4 regions of the Neorhizobium sp. LMR1-1-1.1 genome follow, and region 1 is predicted to be linked to each of the others. Evidence: predicted binding sites of a transcription regulator. Region 1 holds the regulator's gene; each other region holds the start of a gene.
What was found. The regulator LexA, encoded in region 1, represses DNA repair genes until DNA is damaged. The targets are predictions, from matches to a motif close to TGTTCNNNNTGTGTTCNG.

Region 1 (3,633 bases):
GGGTATTTCTATAGCGCTCCGCAGCAGGCTGGAGGGTCGGATGTGGCGACCGGCTGGCCGCAGCTCGCCTTACGCTGGCTCTTCGATCTGCGCAGGCAGATCGGCAATCGTATTCGCGAGATTGCGCCGGGTGATGCCGGTGCCTTCGCCGCCGCCATTGTCACCGATGAGAGACGGGCAATTTCCGAAGATACAGTCGAGGCGCTACGGGTCTCCGGCCTCGCTCACATCGTTGCCATTTCCGGATTGAATATGGCGCTTGCCGCCGGGATTTTCTTCGTGGGATTGCGTAGCGTCTTTGCTCTTTTCCCTGGCCTCGCACAGGCCCTGCCAATCAAGAAGATTGCCGCCGGCGGGGCGCTTGCAATGGTTACGGCCTATTATCTGGTATCGGGCTTCGGTGTATCCGCCCAGCGCGCCTATATCATGATGGCGGTGATACTTGTTGCCGTGCTTTTGGACCGGCCCTCGATAAGTTTGCGAAATGTAGCCTTGTCTGCGCTGATCATCCTCATCTGGACGCCTTCGGAAATTCTGGGGCCAAGTTTCCAGATGTCGTTTGCTGCCACGGTTGCGCTCGTGGCCGGTTATGCGGCTTGGTCGCGACGCCCTGAAACGGAAGAGCGGGAGCGATTTCCCATCCGTCATCCTCTGGTGACATGGGCTGCCGTTGGCTGGCGCTTTATCGCCGGCATTATCGCGACATCGCTGATTGGTAGTCTTGCGACGACGATGTTTTCCGTCGAGCATTTCCATCGCGTCGCCACCTATGGGCTTGCCGCGAACCTGGCTGCCATGCCGATCATCAGCTTCCTGGTGATGCCGGCCGGGCTTGCTGCGATGTTGTTGATGCCCTTCGGCCTCGATGCTCCCTTCATCGGGATCATGGCCTGGAGCCTCGAATGGGTCATCTTGATCGCGAAGCATGTAGCGGGATGGGGCGGGGACATTGTCGTCGGAGAACAGCACCCCTGGTTTTTGCCGCTTGGGGTCTGCGGTTTTCTGCTACTGACGCTCCTCAGGACACGGCTTCGCTATTCGGGCTTGCCTTTCCTGTTTACCGCTGCAGCCCTGTTCTGGATGGGGATGCAACACGCCCAATCAAGTCTTCTCATCGCTGAAGATGGGAACCTCGTTGCTTATCGAGATGCAGAACGTGTTGCCGCCAACAGGAAACGTCCCTCCGAGTTCGTCTATGGGCAGTGGATGTATGCGCGACAGCTTCCAGTGCTGGCTATGTCGGAGATGTTGGAAAGTGAAATTCTAAAAAATATGGCCGGGTCTTCCGGTGAAAGAATTCCGGAACCTGTTCTGGTCGAAGCGCAGCGGCTGATGAAGGAGGCAGGGAGTGTCAGATTCTCATGTCAGCTCAAGGCCTGGTGCGCATTCATGTCACCGGAAGGTGTTTTGGTCGTTGTTGTTGATGATGGCCGTTATGCCGGTGCGGCTTGCGACGTTGCCGGCCTTGTTATCGCGCCGCGTGCGCGTTTCCATTCCTGTCGGTCTGGTACCCCGATGCTGAGCGGCGCCAGCCTGCGCAAGACAGGGTCAATTGAAATCGATCTTTCCGGGGCGGCAGCAGCCGGAAAATGGAATGTCACGACAGCAATGGCTGGCACGGTTCGCCCATGGACCATTCATCGCCAATACGACTGGCGACGCAATCTCTATGACCCGTATCTGCCGGAATGGATTTCCAAACCAAAATCGAGTGGCCGTCTTGAGGCGCAGTTTGCTGTCTCAGATCAAGCAGGAACGGATTATCGATCAGAAGCGCCAACTGATGTTGGCAACAATTCCGGTGTCAGTGATAACGGCGAATGAGGCCGACGAGCCTGCCCTGGACCTTGACCCGATCCGGTGGAAAAATTCGTGTCTCGTAAGCCGGGTTTGCCGCTTCCAGCGCAATTGAGCCACCCTTGCGGCGGAAGCGCTTGAGTGTGGCCTCTTCATCATCCACGAGTGCAACGACGATATCGCCCGGATTGGCGGTGTTGCCGTTGCGAATGATGACGGTGTCGCCATCCAGAATTCCGGCTTCGATCATCGAGTCGCCCTTGACTTCAAGCGCATAATGCTCGCCGGATCCCAACATCTCTACGGGGACGGAAATGTCGTGGGTATTATTCTGAATTGCCGAGATCGGTACGCCGGCGGCGATGCGGCCCATGACCGGCACGCTTGCAGACGCGCTGTCATTGGCGGAGACAGGCGGGGCAGCAGGCGTCGCCGGCTTCTTGCCAAGGCTTCCCTCGATCACGCTCGGTGAAAAACCGCGTTTCGGCTGCAGCGTGGGAACATAGGCTTCGGGAAGCTTGATGACCTCGAGTGCGCGCGCTCTGTTGGGGAGACGGCGAATGAAACCGCGCTCTTCAAGTGCCGTGATGAGCCGATGGATGCCCGACTTCGACGCAAGGTCGAGAGCGTCCTTCATTTCATCGAAAGACGGAGGTACGCCCGACTCCTTCATCCGTTCGTGAATGAACAAAAGCAGTTCCTGTTGCTTGCGAGTCAGCATGTGAGGCGCACCTTCAGATTTGAAACAAATGCAGAACGAACACTATATGTTCCATATGTGTTCCGCAAGTCCTTAAATTTTCGTGACAATATAATCAGTTTCTTGGATGCCGAATGACGTTCTCAGTCGGAATCTACTTGCGCTCCCCGGCGGTCTGCCCAATCTACGCCTAGCGGATCAGAAGTCTGGGGGACATGTGTGACTGCTAGGAATATCGATCATCTCGTTTTGCCTGTTGGAAATCTCGGCAAGGCACGCGAGCGGCTGTCGTCTTTGGGTTTCACTGTCGCGCCTGACGGCGTGCATCCCTTCGGTACGGCCAATGCCTGTGTTTTTTTTGAAGACGGTACCTATCTGGAGCCACTGGCTGTTGCGGACAGGCGCAAGGCGGGGGCTCATGCCAAGAAAGGCAATGTCTTTGTCGAGCGCGATCTGGCTTATCGCGGTCGCCGCGGACGTGAAGGCTTGTCGGCCATCGTGGTCTCCAGCGACGACGCATCGAGCGATCATCGGCATTATGTCGCAGCCGGAATTTCCGGCGGCGAGCCCCTCGAATTCGGCAGAGCTGTAAAGTCTCCGGACGGTGATGAGGTCGAGGCTCGTTTCCGGCTTGCTTTTGCCGCGATGGATGATGTGGCTGATTTCTTTGCTTTCTCTTGTCAGCGGCTGGTGTCTTTCCCTCAGGATATGGCTGAATTGCGTATCCATGCCAATGCGGTCGCAGGTTTGAAGGAAGTCGTTTTGGCAAGTGATGATCCGCATGCTTCGGTTGCCTTTTTGGACAATGTGCTGCGAGCGCCGGGTGTCGAAGTTGAAGGTGGACTGGTGTTCCAGGCTGAAACGGGAGCCGTGCGCGTTCTCAGGCGCGAGCAAATTGCGCATGACTTCGGTCTTCCTGTCGAAGGGGTGGCAGCCGGGTTGGTAGGGGAGGCCGTGATCTTTCGCAGTCTTGATCTGGCCGTGACAGAGATCATCCTTGCTGCTAATGACGTCGCATTCATTCGCCGGGATGGTCGCGTTCTCGTGTCGCCGTCGCCCGGCCAAGGCGTTTTGTTCGGCTTCGAGGAATAATAGAATGGCAGTCTCCCCCAATTCAGAAGTTTCGGTCGGTGAAG
Region 2 (3,633 bases), on a different contig from region 1:
AGCGCCCTGCGCAACGATCTGGAGCCGCCGGCCCGCTCGCTTGTCAGCGAGATCGGCGAGCTTTCCGAACTGATTGCGGCGGAAGGCGCGTGGCTTGCCCGCATGTCCGGTTCCGGTGCGACATATTTCGGACTGTTTGAAACATCAGCCAAAGCGGTAAACGCTGCGAACAGTCTTCAGAGCAAGCGGCCAGACTGGTATTTCACAGCCGCACGGACCATCGGAGCGAAATAATGATCGGGATAGACGAAATGCGCAGCTTCATTCCGCTCGGCATCGCGGTTCTGACCGTCTCCGATACGCGCACACTCGAAGACGACAAGTCGGGCCAGACGCTTGTCGACCGCATCGAGGCGGCGGGGCATCTGCTGAAAGCCCGCGCCATCGTGACCGACGACTGCGAAAAGATCGCCGGACAGGTGACGGCCTGGACGCTCGACCCCGAGATCGATGTCGTCATCACCACCGGAGGCACCGGCTTTACCGGCCGCGACGTGACGCCGGAAGCGCTGGAACCGCTGTTCGAAAAGCGGATGGACGGATTTTCGGCGCTTTTTCACCGGATTTCCTATGACAAGATCGGCACATCGACGATCCAGTCGCGCGCCACGGGCGGCGTGCTCAATGCCACCTATATCTTCGTCATTCCCGGCTCGCCCGGCGCCTGCAAGGATGCCTGGGACGGGATATTGAAGGCGCAGCTCGACTATCGCCACATGCCCTGCAATTTCGTCGAAATCCTGCCGCGGCTGGATGAACATCTGAAGCGCACGAAAGGATGAAATTATCGGCTGCGGACAACCCAGGCCGGAATGAGCTGACTCATCAGCTTCGTCGCCTTGTGGCCCTTTGCCAGCGCTTCCAGGCTCATGCCCGATTTGGCGATCGCAATCGCGCTCTTCTTCGGCAGGATCAGCCCGTATTCCAGCGGAGGGACCGAACGCCCGATACGCTGGAAGAATGGCCGGCGGTAGTTGCGCGACGGCGAAAAGCGCGCCGGCTGCTTGTGGATCGCCAGATGCTCGATAACTTCCTCGATCCAGCCGCTTTGCGGACGCGCGCCTGCCTCTATGAAAAGCAGCCATTCGCCACGCGCGCTGCGCAAGACATCCTTGATGTCCCAGTGACTGTGAAACCGGCAGCCGGCAGCATCCGCCACACGGGACGAACCATCATGCGACGCGTGATCGAGCACGATCACGTCACTTACAAGTCCTTCCACAGCGGCAGTAACGAGGATCGAAAGCGTCTGAGCAAGCTCGGCTTCCTGGTCCCTGCATTCCATCAAAACAGTCAGCATTTCTGACCCTTAACCCATAGCTTGGGCAAAAGCCAGCAACGAACAAAGTTTGTTCTTGCAATGTTCTCATTTTGGCGATAGGAATTTAGTCATCGAGAACGGGAAGTGATCCCGTCAGGAGCCTTCAATGACCGAGCTGTCCCAACTGCGGCAGGGTGCGTTTGCGCCCGCCCATACGGCTGACATTGCCGATGCACTGGTCCAATCATCCGGGCTCAGGATCGAGATCGATCGGCGGCGCGGCAGAGGCGCCGGCCTGAACCCGAGCGGACGCTTCGAGGATGAACGCCGCGAGGCGTTCGACGATGGCTGGCAGACACTCGAGGAGCTCGAGCCGTTCCGCACGGAAGTGCAGATCGAGAAGCCGAAAACGGCGATTACCCGCAACGACAGCCCCGATATCGGTTTCGACCGGTCGATCAATCCCTATCGCGGCTGCGAGCATGGTTGCATCTATTGTTTTGCGAGGCCGAGCCACAGTTTCATGGGCCTTTCACCGGGGCTCGATTTCGAGGCTAAACTATTTGCCAAGCCGGACGTGCCGCGGCTTCTGGAACGGGAGCTGAGCAGGCCGGATTACAAGGTGCGGGCAATTGCGATCGGCACCAATACCGATCCCTATCAGCCGATTGAGCGGGAATGGCGGATCATGCGCCAGATCCTCGAAGTGCTGCAGAAGGCCAATCATCCGGTGGTGATCGTGACGAAGTCGGCGCTGGTCATGCGCGATATCGACATCCTTTCCGACATGGCCTCGAAAGGCCTCGCCAAAGTCGGGATTTCGGTGACGACACTGGATCGCAAGCTCGCCCGAACGATGGAACCCCGTGCCTCGACACCGGCCAAGCGGCTGGAAGCGATCAAGGCGCTGTCGGATGCCGGCATACCGACTGCGATCATGGCTTCGCCGATCATTCCGGCGCTGAACGACCATGAGATAGAACGAATTCTGGATGCCGGCCATGCGGCGGGTGCGACGGAAGCAAGCTACGTCCTGCTTCGCCTGCCGCTGGAAGTAAGCCCACTGTTTCGCGACTGGTTGCTGCGCAATTATCCGGATCGCTACCGGCATGTGATGTCGCTGATCCGCTCGATGCGGGGCGGCAAGGATTACGATGCCGAGTTCGGCAAGCGGATGAAGGGTGCCGGTCCCTATGCCTGGCAGATCGGCCGCCGTTTCGAAATGGCGACCAAGCGGCTTGGGCTCGGCCGGCGCGGCATGCATCTGCGCGACGACCTGTTCATCCGCCCCAACAGCGGCGGCATCCAGCTCTCGCTTCTTTAGAGGAAAGATCGCCGGCATGAGGACACGCAAGAAGGGAATCATCCACGAATGCCTGCACATTCTAAGCCAGATTTTCTTCAGTCCTCCGCATGTCGAGTTTCGTATCATTCATGCGCCTCCCGTGAGGCACGACATATTCAACTTCGTTCTCGGTAAGGTTTCCGCCCCCTTGCCCCGCCGAGAACATTGCCCCGAGCCCACCGCCATGAGCGCGGTGGAAAGCGAAGCCGCACTCGCTTTCGGGGCTTGCAGGAGATCGGGACGGCGTGCGAGCCTGCCGCCATGTTGGTTCACACGCCGCCCGATTCTCCGATGCTTTTCGATACTCCCCTCACCTGTGATTTCAGCCTAGAGCTTGCCGCCCGCGATGCCGGACACTGGCCGGTTGCAGGAACCGACGAGGCAGGCCGCGGGCCGCTCGCAGGTCCTGTGGTCGCCGCAGCGGTGATCCTCGACCCCGGTAATATCCCGGCCGGCCTCAACGATTCCAAGAAGTTGAGCCTGAAGCAGCGCGAAGCCCTGTTCGAAGCGATCATGGCGACCGCCCATGTGTCGATCGCCTCCTCCGGGCCGAAGCTGATCGACGAGATCAACATCTTGCGCGCCAGTCTCGACGCCATGCGCCGTGCCGTCGCCTTCCTTTCGGTCGTGCCCGCCCATGTGCTGGTCGATGGCCGCGATGTGCCCAAGGGGCTTTCCTGCTCGGGCACGGCCGTCATCAAGGGCGACAGTCGCTCCGTCTCCATCGCCGCCGCCTCGATCGTCGCCAAGGTGACGCGCGACCGGATGATGAACCGCGCCGGTTTGGTCTACCCGGCCTATGGCTTTGCCAAGCACGCCGGATACGGCACCAAGCAGCACCGCGACGCGATCATCGCCGACGGCCCCTGCCCGCTGCACAGGATGAGTTTTCGGCCGTTGAAGAAGGACGACTTTTTAGAATAGAGCGAACAGAACGCCGGGCGGTCTCGACGCATTGCCTGTTTGCCCTCATTGGCCGATGCTGCGCTTCTCCGGGCAACAGCAATCGTCCAAGGGTCAAGCAAGT
Region 3 (3,633 bases), on a different contig from region 1:
AACATCCGGATAAGGATCTCGTCTTCGACGATGAGAACTGTACGCTGATACATGGCAGTCTCCGCTCCCTGGTCACGAGATCAACTCGCTTGCCCAGGTTTCGATCGCCCCTCGGCGAAGAATATTTGACAACATATTTAATAAAATCCGAATGAATTCGGCTGAGGCCGGAAAAGCGATGTGGCCACCGACACAGCTAATGAGCAATCGTCGCGAGCAAATAGTTTCCGATTTTAGGGTGATGCCCGTCGCAAGCGTCGGGGCCGGTCACTGCCAGACCCGACTTCCTTCGACATTGGGTAGTATGGCCAGAACCGATCGCCAGAGCGAAGGTTCCGTCGAGGTGACACAAGAGGATCTACCGGCGAGGTTACTAATTGACCCGACGCCACGATGGAACGGAACTGTGTCTTGCGCAGTTTGATCCTTGAACCCTCACGGTTCCCGAAAAGGAGTACGATCATGGGCAGCATGTCCGATAAGGTAGCAGGCAAAACCAACGAACTCGCAGGCAAGGCGCGTCAGGCCGCCGGTGATGCGACCGACAATCGCGAGATGAAGGCCAAGGGTGCAGCGCAGGAAGCCAAGGGCGATGCGCAGCAATTCAAAGGCAAAGCAAAAGACGCCGCTAAAGACGTTGTAGACCGCGCGTAAGCGTGCGTGCCCACAAATCAGCCCGCTGGCCGGCGGGCTTTTTTTGTGCTTTTGATCCGAGCCGCCGCCAATGATCGATCAAACTGACTCGACAATTTTAGCTATCGTTGCAAATCGACCTGCTGGCACACTGTCCGAGCGAAGTAGCGCGCAGGCTTGCGAAAAATCACAACGTCCCGCTCGAATGGCGTAAATTCATGCCAACCGTCCATGAAGCGGTAGATGAATTGCTGGCACGCGGCGAAGTAACTCTCTCATGGAAATCCATTGTCATGAAGGAGCGAGCGGGTCCTTACCGAATAAGCGCTCGCGATCAGAAGAATTGATGGGTGATGTGGCGAACAGATAGCCAATGATCAAAGCTTCAGATCGATAAGCATGCGTATAGAAGCGGTTGGTTAGCCAGCCTCCGGAAGGCGCGTCGTCGCCCGATTGATATAGTCGACCAAGGCACGGGCGGCTGCAAAGGATTTTACGGTTTCCGCTAGGAGACTGGGAGACATCAACATCTCGTCTGGGATGTTGCGACATGCGCCAAAGTTCTTGAGATTAAAGAAATCAAGCGCATCATGGTTTTTCACGTAACCCTTGCCACCGGCGTCATGCCCGCCCGTCAGACCATTCGGAAAGTATTTTTGAAAGAGCGGACCTTCAACGATCGCTCGCCATTTGCCGGTATGGCTCGCGATCGTCTGCCGCAAAATGCGCGCAAGACGTGGGGGCGGAAGCAATGCTCCCCCTCCGCTATAGGAACGCGAGGGCGAAATCTGCATAAAGTAAGTTGCAGCAGCATTTCTCGATAGTGACACGCGCAAAGCGATCGATCCCACGCCCTTCGCAATCGGCACTCTCGCCAAACATTTTCGTGGTTCGGGGTTAGCTTCGGCGATACGAGGATCTATCGATCCGGCGCTCGCAATCAGTTCCGATGTGAACTCCATCAAGTTGCGCCGCGCGTACTCAATGCACGCTTTGTTGTCGGTCAGCCAATCAGCATCATGATCGCTGGAAGCTTGCGATAGAAAGTTTATCGTCGACTGATCGATCATTCGTCGTTCCGTTGCCTAGCCGGCCGCATTACGCCTCGACAGAGAGATCGTTGGAACATAAAATGAACAGAAATATGTCCGCTTCTAGCGGTCAAGAGCCCGGAATTTGCAAGAATGCAGATTTATGTCCTCTCGGGGCCGACGCGTCGGTGCCAACAGGTCCTTAGTTCCAAATCCGGCGACGGCAGAGTCTGGGAGCCGGTGGGAGCCGTCGCAGTCGCTGCGACCTAACCCTATAAGCCCGGGCGCGGATGGGCCACGGCGGGCCAGAGAAATGGAACGAGCATCCCTGTCGCTCGTTGGGCAACCTGAACCGTTTCCACCGCGCACGGCGAAATTGGGAAACGGCAGCAGAAGGAGCCCATATGACCGATCGCCTAACCATGCAGGATCCCCGCAACCAGTACCCAAAGCCCCCCTTCCCGGAACAGCCCCAGCCGGTTCCCGGCATCGCAGGCGAGATGGATCCAAAAGCGGACCATGGCGAGACGAGTTACGAAGGTCCGGAAAGCTCGCTGGCAGGAAGGCGCTGATCACCGGCGGCGACAGCGGGATCGGCAGAGCAGCGGCAATCGCGTATGCCCGCGAAGGTGCCGATGTCGCGATCTCATATCTCGAGAGCGAGGAGGCCGACGCTCAAGAGGTCATCGAATCTATCAAGGCCGAGGGACGACAGGCGGTGGCATTGCCAGGCGATATCAAGGATGAGAACTGGTGCAGGAAACTGGTAGAAGAAGCCGTATCCGCGCTGGGTGGCCTGCACATCCTCGTCATCAACGCCGGACGTCAGCAGTTCCGCGAAGACGTGTCCAAGGTCACGTCCGAGGATTTTGACAAAACCCTTAAGACAAACCTTTACGCGTTGCATTGGACGATACAGACTGCAGTCCCGCATCTGCCCGCCGGCGCCTCCGTGATCACCACGGCCTCCGTGCAGGCCTACGATCCGTTGGCCATCCTTCTCGATTACGCGACAACGAAGGCTGGGATCGTCGCTTATACGAAGGCGCTCGCGGCGCAACTGATCGAAAAGGGCATCCGTGCGAACGTCGTCGCCCCCGGCCCGTTCTGGACCGTGCTTCAATCTTCCGGTGGCCAGCCACAAGAGAAGGTCACGACGTTCGGCGAACAGAGCAAGTTCGGACGGCCAGGCCAGCCTGTCGAGATCGCTCCGATCTATGTTCTGCTTGCCAGCCAGGAAGCTAGCTACATCACTGGCGAAGTTTACGGCGTTACCGGTGGAGCTGGGATCGCCTGACGATATAGCGGAGGCGGCAGATGGCCTTCTCCCTTTCCGCCTGGTAAGTTGGCAGCATCGCTTTAATCTTTTTGGCGGCCCTGGTTCAAAGAATCAGGCGACCTTCTTTCCGCGCTGCTCAAACCGCTTGCTTGCTTGTTAAAGCGACCGCTGAGCATCCAAGTAGTCATGCCATGCGGTCGTGGCATAATTGCTCGCTTTTATATCATTTGCCTAATATTCGCGCGGTGACGGGAACTTACCCGGTATTGCGACGTTTGTTGCGGCGAATCTATAGGGAGTTCAACACATGTCTGGTCCAAACGCACGATGGAATGAACCTGTCGAGCTCACCTCCCCGTCGGGCTCGCTGAAGGTCAGCGGTCCTTTCGAGGCACTCGCGCACATGACGGAGAACTGGCCGGCTCAGCAAGGGCTTGATTTCGTCCGCGCCCGCAGTGCTTGCCGCGGCGCGATTGCGGGTCACAGGACTGTCGATGAGGCGCGTATCGCCTTCGAAGCGGCGGCCAGCGAGGCCCGCAAGCAGTTCGACTTCCGCCGACATTAGCCGGCAAGAGAGCATTGGGCCGTATGGCCCAATACTTTACCGTATACTTCAATTGGCCCGGACCAGGTCGAGCGCATCTAGAGTGTTCCAAGCTACTGGGGCTCATCAAAGGACTCCTCGACGTT
Region 4 (3,633 bases), 760 kb from region 1:
CACATGCCGCGCATGCGGGCAGTGACGTCTATCCGCACCTGTTGACGATGTTGCCGTTCGGCATCCGACATGGGGGCAACCACCGGCCAGGCCGAGGTTTCGAAGAACTGCAGCAGTGTTGCCGGAATGAAGCGGGTGCGGGCGGCATAGATATGCCGGTCGCCCTGCGAATGCTGTCCATGAACGAAGAAGCGCTGCGGTGTGATGACGTGGAGATGATCCTTGGCGCGGGTCATCGCCACGTAAAGCAGGCGGCGTTCCTCCTCGATCTCGGCTGTCGATCCGACGCCGAGATCGGATGGGATGCAGCCATCGACGCAGTTCAGCAGGAAGACCGAGCGCCATTCCTGGCCCTTGGCCGAGTGAATGGTCGAGAGGATCATGTAATCCTCATCGAGCAGCGGCACACCAGCCTGATCGCTGGTCGCATCCGGCGGATCAAGCGTCAGTTCGGTGAGGAACCGTTCGCGCGAGGCGTAACCCGAGGCGATCTGTTCGAGTTGCAGAAGGTCAGCCTTGCGGGTTTCTGCGTCCTCGTGGACGCGTTCGAGATGCGGCTGGTACCATTCGCGCGCCGTGCCGATTTCCGCCGGCCAGCCTTCGTTTTTGCGGATGGCAGTCAGCATTTCGATGAAGGCAGGCCAGTCTGCTCCGGAACGGGGCGGGGCGGGGATTTCCTGCAGGGCCGCGAGCGGCTCCGGATCGGTCGCGATTGCATCGAGGATCTTGCCGGCAGTCTGCGGACCGATGCCGGGGATCAGTTGCATCAGCCGGAAGCCGGCAACGCGGTCGCGCGGGTTCTGGGCGAAACGCAGCGCCGCCAGCATGTCCTTCACATGGGCGCTGTCCAAAAACTTCAGGCCGCCGAATTTGACGAAGGGAATGTTGCGGCGGGTGAGTTCCACTTCCAGCGGGCCGGAATGGTGCGAGGCGCGAAACAGCACGGCCTGCTGTTTCAAGCTCATGCCGGTCTCGCGATTTTCCAGCACCTTCTCGACGATGTAATTGGCCTGTTCCGTCTCGTCTTTCACGGCAACGAGGCGCGGGCGCTCTTCCGACTGGCGGTCGGTCCAGAGGTTCTTGGTAAAGCGTTCGCGTGCAAGCTCGATCACGCCGTTTGCAGCGGCAAGGATCGTGTTAGTCGAACGATAATTGCGGTCCAGCGTGACGATATTGGCCGGTGGATCGAACGTATTGGGGAAATCGAGAATGTTTCGGATCGTCGCGGCGCGGAACGAATAGATCGATTGCGCGTCGTCGCCGACGACAGTCAGGCCATGCCCGCCGGGTTTCAGCCCCATCAGGATCGAGGATTGCAGCCGGTTCGTGTCCTGATATTCGTCGACCATGACGTGGTCGAAACGGGCGCCGACATCTTCGGCGATAGACGGTTCGCTCATCATCTGCGCCCAGTAGAGCAGCAGGTCGTCGTAATCGAGGACGTTCTGGGTTTGCTTGGCTTCCACATAGGATGCGAAGAGTTCGCGCAGCTGTTTTTCCCAGGCCTGGCACCATGGGAACGAGGTTTTCAGCACTTCGTCGAGCGGCGTTTCGGAATTGACCGCACGGGAGTAGATGGCGAGGCAGGTGCCCTTGGTCGGGAACCGGCTTTCCATCTTGGAGAAACCCAGCTCATGGCGCACGAGGTTCATCAGGTCGGCGGAATCTTCCCGGTCGTGAATGGTGAAATCCGGGTCGAGGCCAATCTGGTAGGCGTAGATGCGCAACAAGCGCGAGCCGATGCCGTGAAACGTGCCGGCCCAGGCGAGCGCATCGGACATGATGCCGCCATTCGCGCCCATGACCTGCTTGCAGATGCGTTCGACACGGCGGCCCATTTCGGTGGCCGCGCGGCGGGAAAAGGTCATCAGCAGAATGCGGCGCGGATCGGCGCCAGAGACGATCAGGTGGGCAACGCGATGTGCGAGCGTGTTGGTCTTGCCCGAGCCAGCGCCGGCGATCACCAGAAGCGGACCGGCGGGGCCGCCATTTGGGACGTCCGAACCATGCTCGACAGCACGGCGCTGGGCGTCATTGAGTTTTTCCAGATAGGCGACCGACATCAAATTCCGCACGTTGTTCCCGATGTGTTCGTTAGCTGTAACTGATTCGCTCCGGAACAGGCATATGGCGCTGTGGAGGGAGGAGGGAGGAGGGAGGGGTGAAGGCGAGATTGGGGAGAGGCGGCGTTCAGGTGTCTGTCAGGGTCACGGCGCAATCGGGTCCGGTATCGATCAGACCAGGGACGAATTGCCACAAGCCAGTTAGTTTTTTCTCACCAATCAACCTTCACTGCGATAGATCTTTTTAGCTGATCGAGATATTTCGATCGGATAGATATCTTTTTGTTTTTATTGATTTAATTATAATTTCTTGTGTCGATTTCTCTGGATTAAACTTGACCAGCCTTGTCCTGTTTGGATATGAGGACACCGTGAGTTTTCCACGGAGGCGATCTTGAAAACTTCTTCTTTCCTGGCAGGCGTAGCGCCCGCCTTTTCCGTTTTTGCTATTTCCGTCCTGTCTCTTTCGTCGCCGGCATCAGCCCAGGTGGCTGACAGCCTCACCATTTACAACGCCCAGCACGAAGGGCTGACCAAGGAATGGGTGGACGCCTTTACCGAGGAGACTGGTATCGTCGTAACCGTTCGCAATGGTGGCGACATGGAAATCGCCAACCAGATCGTACAGGAGGGGGCAAACTCTCCGGCAGACGTATTCCTCACCGAGAACTCGCCGGCGATGGCGTTGGTGGATGGCAAGGGTCTGTTCGAGCCGATCGACAAGGCCACGCTCGATCAGGTGCCGGAACAGTTCCGGCCGGCGAACGGCCATTGGACGGGCATTGCCGCTCGCTCCACTGTCTTTGCCTATGACAAGACGAAGCTGACGGAAGACAAGCTGCCGAAATCCCTGCTGGATCTGGCCAAGCCCGAATGGAAGGGGCGTTGGGCCGCATCGCCGTCAGGTGCCGATTTCCAGGCGATCGTCGGCGCCCTGCTCCAGTTGAAGGGCGAAGAGCAGACTGCGGCATGGCTGAAGGGCATGAAGGAAAACTTCACCTCCATCCGCGGCAACTCGACGGCGATGAAGGCGGTCAATGCCGGCCAGATCGAAGGCGCAGTGATTTATCACTACTATTATTTCGGTGATCAGGCGAAGACCGGCGAGAACAGCAAGAACGTCTCGCTGCACTATTTCAAGAACCAGGATCCGGGCGCTTTCGTCTCGATTTCGGGCGGTGGCATTCTCGCATCCTCCAAGCACAAGCAGCAGGCGCAGGCTTTCCTCAAATGGGTTGCCGGCAAGGGCGGCCAGAAGATCCTGCGTGACGGCACCTCGTTCGAATATGCCGTCGGCAAGGACGAAGCCTCCAACAAGGCGCTTGTGCCGCTCGCCGACCTGCAGGCGCCCAAGGTCGAGCCGACCGAGCTCAACAATGCCAAGGTCACCGACATGCTGACGGCCGCCGGCATTCTCTAAGAGCTGATGCCTTTCCTGAGCCTATAATTCCAGTTAAAGGGAGAGGTCGCAGATGCATCTGCGACCTCTCGTCATATTCAGGTAATCCATGACGTCTTTCGCCGACAGCAAGCCGCTTTCCATGCCACTTCCCCGTCTCCGGTCGGGAAC

Region 2: a site for LexA is predicted at 1,351-1,368, ahead of MRBLMR1_RS16510 (PA0069 family radical SAM protein). Genes of this name have one in related genera too.
Region 3: a site for LexA is predicted at 1,755-1,772, ahead of MRBLMR1_RS11080 (DUF2461 family protein). Genes of this name have one in related genera too.
Region 4: a site for LexA is predicted at 2,078-2,095, ahead of MRBLMR1_RS02160 (ATP-dependent helicase). Genes of this name have one in related genera too.

The regions. Positions count from the first base shown of each region.
Region 1 is NZ_JBEGHE010000001.1:1,261,174-1,264,806, forward strand. It holds gene MRBLMR1_RS06090 (ComEC/Rec2 family competence protein) at 1-1,824, shown strand, start outside; gene lexA (transcriptional repressor LexA) at 1,805-2,518, opposite strand; gene MRBLMR1_RS06100 (VOC family protein) at 2,717-3,589, shown strand; gene kdsA (3-deoxy-8-phosphooctulonate synthase) at 3,594-3,633, shown strand, end outside.
Region 2 is NZ_JBEGHE010000025.1:706,476-710,108, reverse strand. It holds gene MRBLMR1_RS16525 (4-(cytidine 5'-diphospho)-2-C-methyl-D-erythritol kinase) at 1-234, shown strand, start outside; gene moaB (molybdenum cofactor biosynthesis protein B) at 234-782, shown strand; gene MRBLMR1_RS16515 (glycosyl transferase) at 785-1,300, opposite strand; gene MRBLMR1_RS16510 (PA0069 family radical SAM protein) at 1,428-2,585, shown strand; gene rnhB (ribonuclease HII) at 2,868-3,530, shown strand.
Region 3 is NZ_JBEGHE010000019.1:91,665-95,297, forward strand. It holds gene MRBLMR1_RS11065 (response regulator) at 1-53, opposite strand, end outside; gene MRBLMR1_RS11070 (CsbD family protein) at 463-654, shown strand; gene MRBLMR1_RS11075 (DUF3253 domain-containing protein) at 762-980, shown strand; gene MRBLMR1_RS11080 (DUF2461 family protein) at 1,053-1,703, opposite strand; partial or broken gene MRBLMR1_RS11085 (SDR family oxidoreductase) at 2,069-2,961, shown strand; gene MRBLMR1_RS11090 (DUF982 domain-containing protein) at 3,251-3,508, shown strand.
Region 4 is NZ_JBEGHE010000001.1:497,824-501,456, forward strand. It holds gene MRBLMR1_RS02160 (ATP-dependent helicase) at 1-2,063, opposite strand, end outside; gene MRBLMR1_RS02165 (iron ABC transporter substrate-binding protein) at 2,512-3,483, shown strand; gene MRBLMR1_RS02170 (ABC transporter permease) at 3,572-3,633, shown strand, end outside.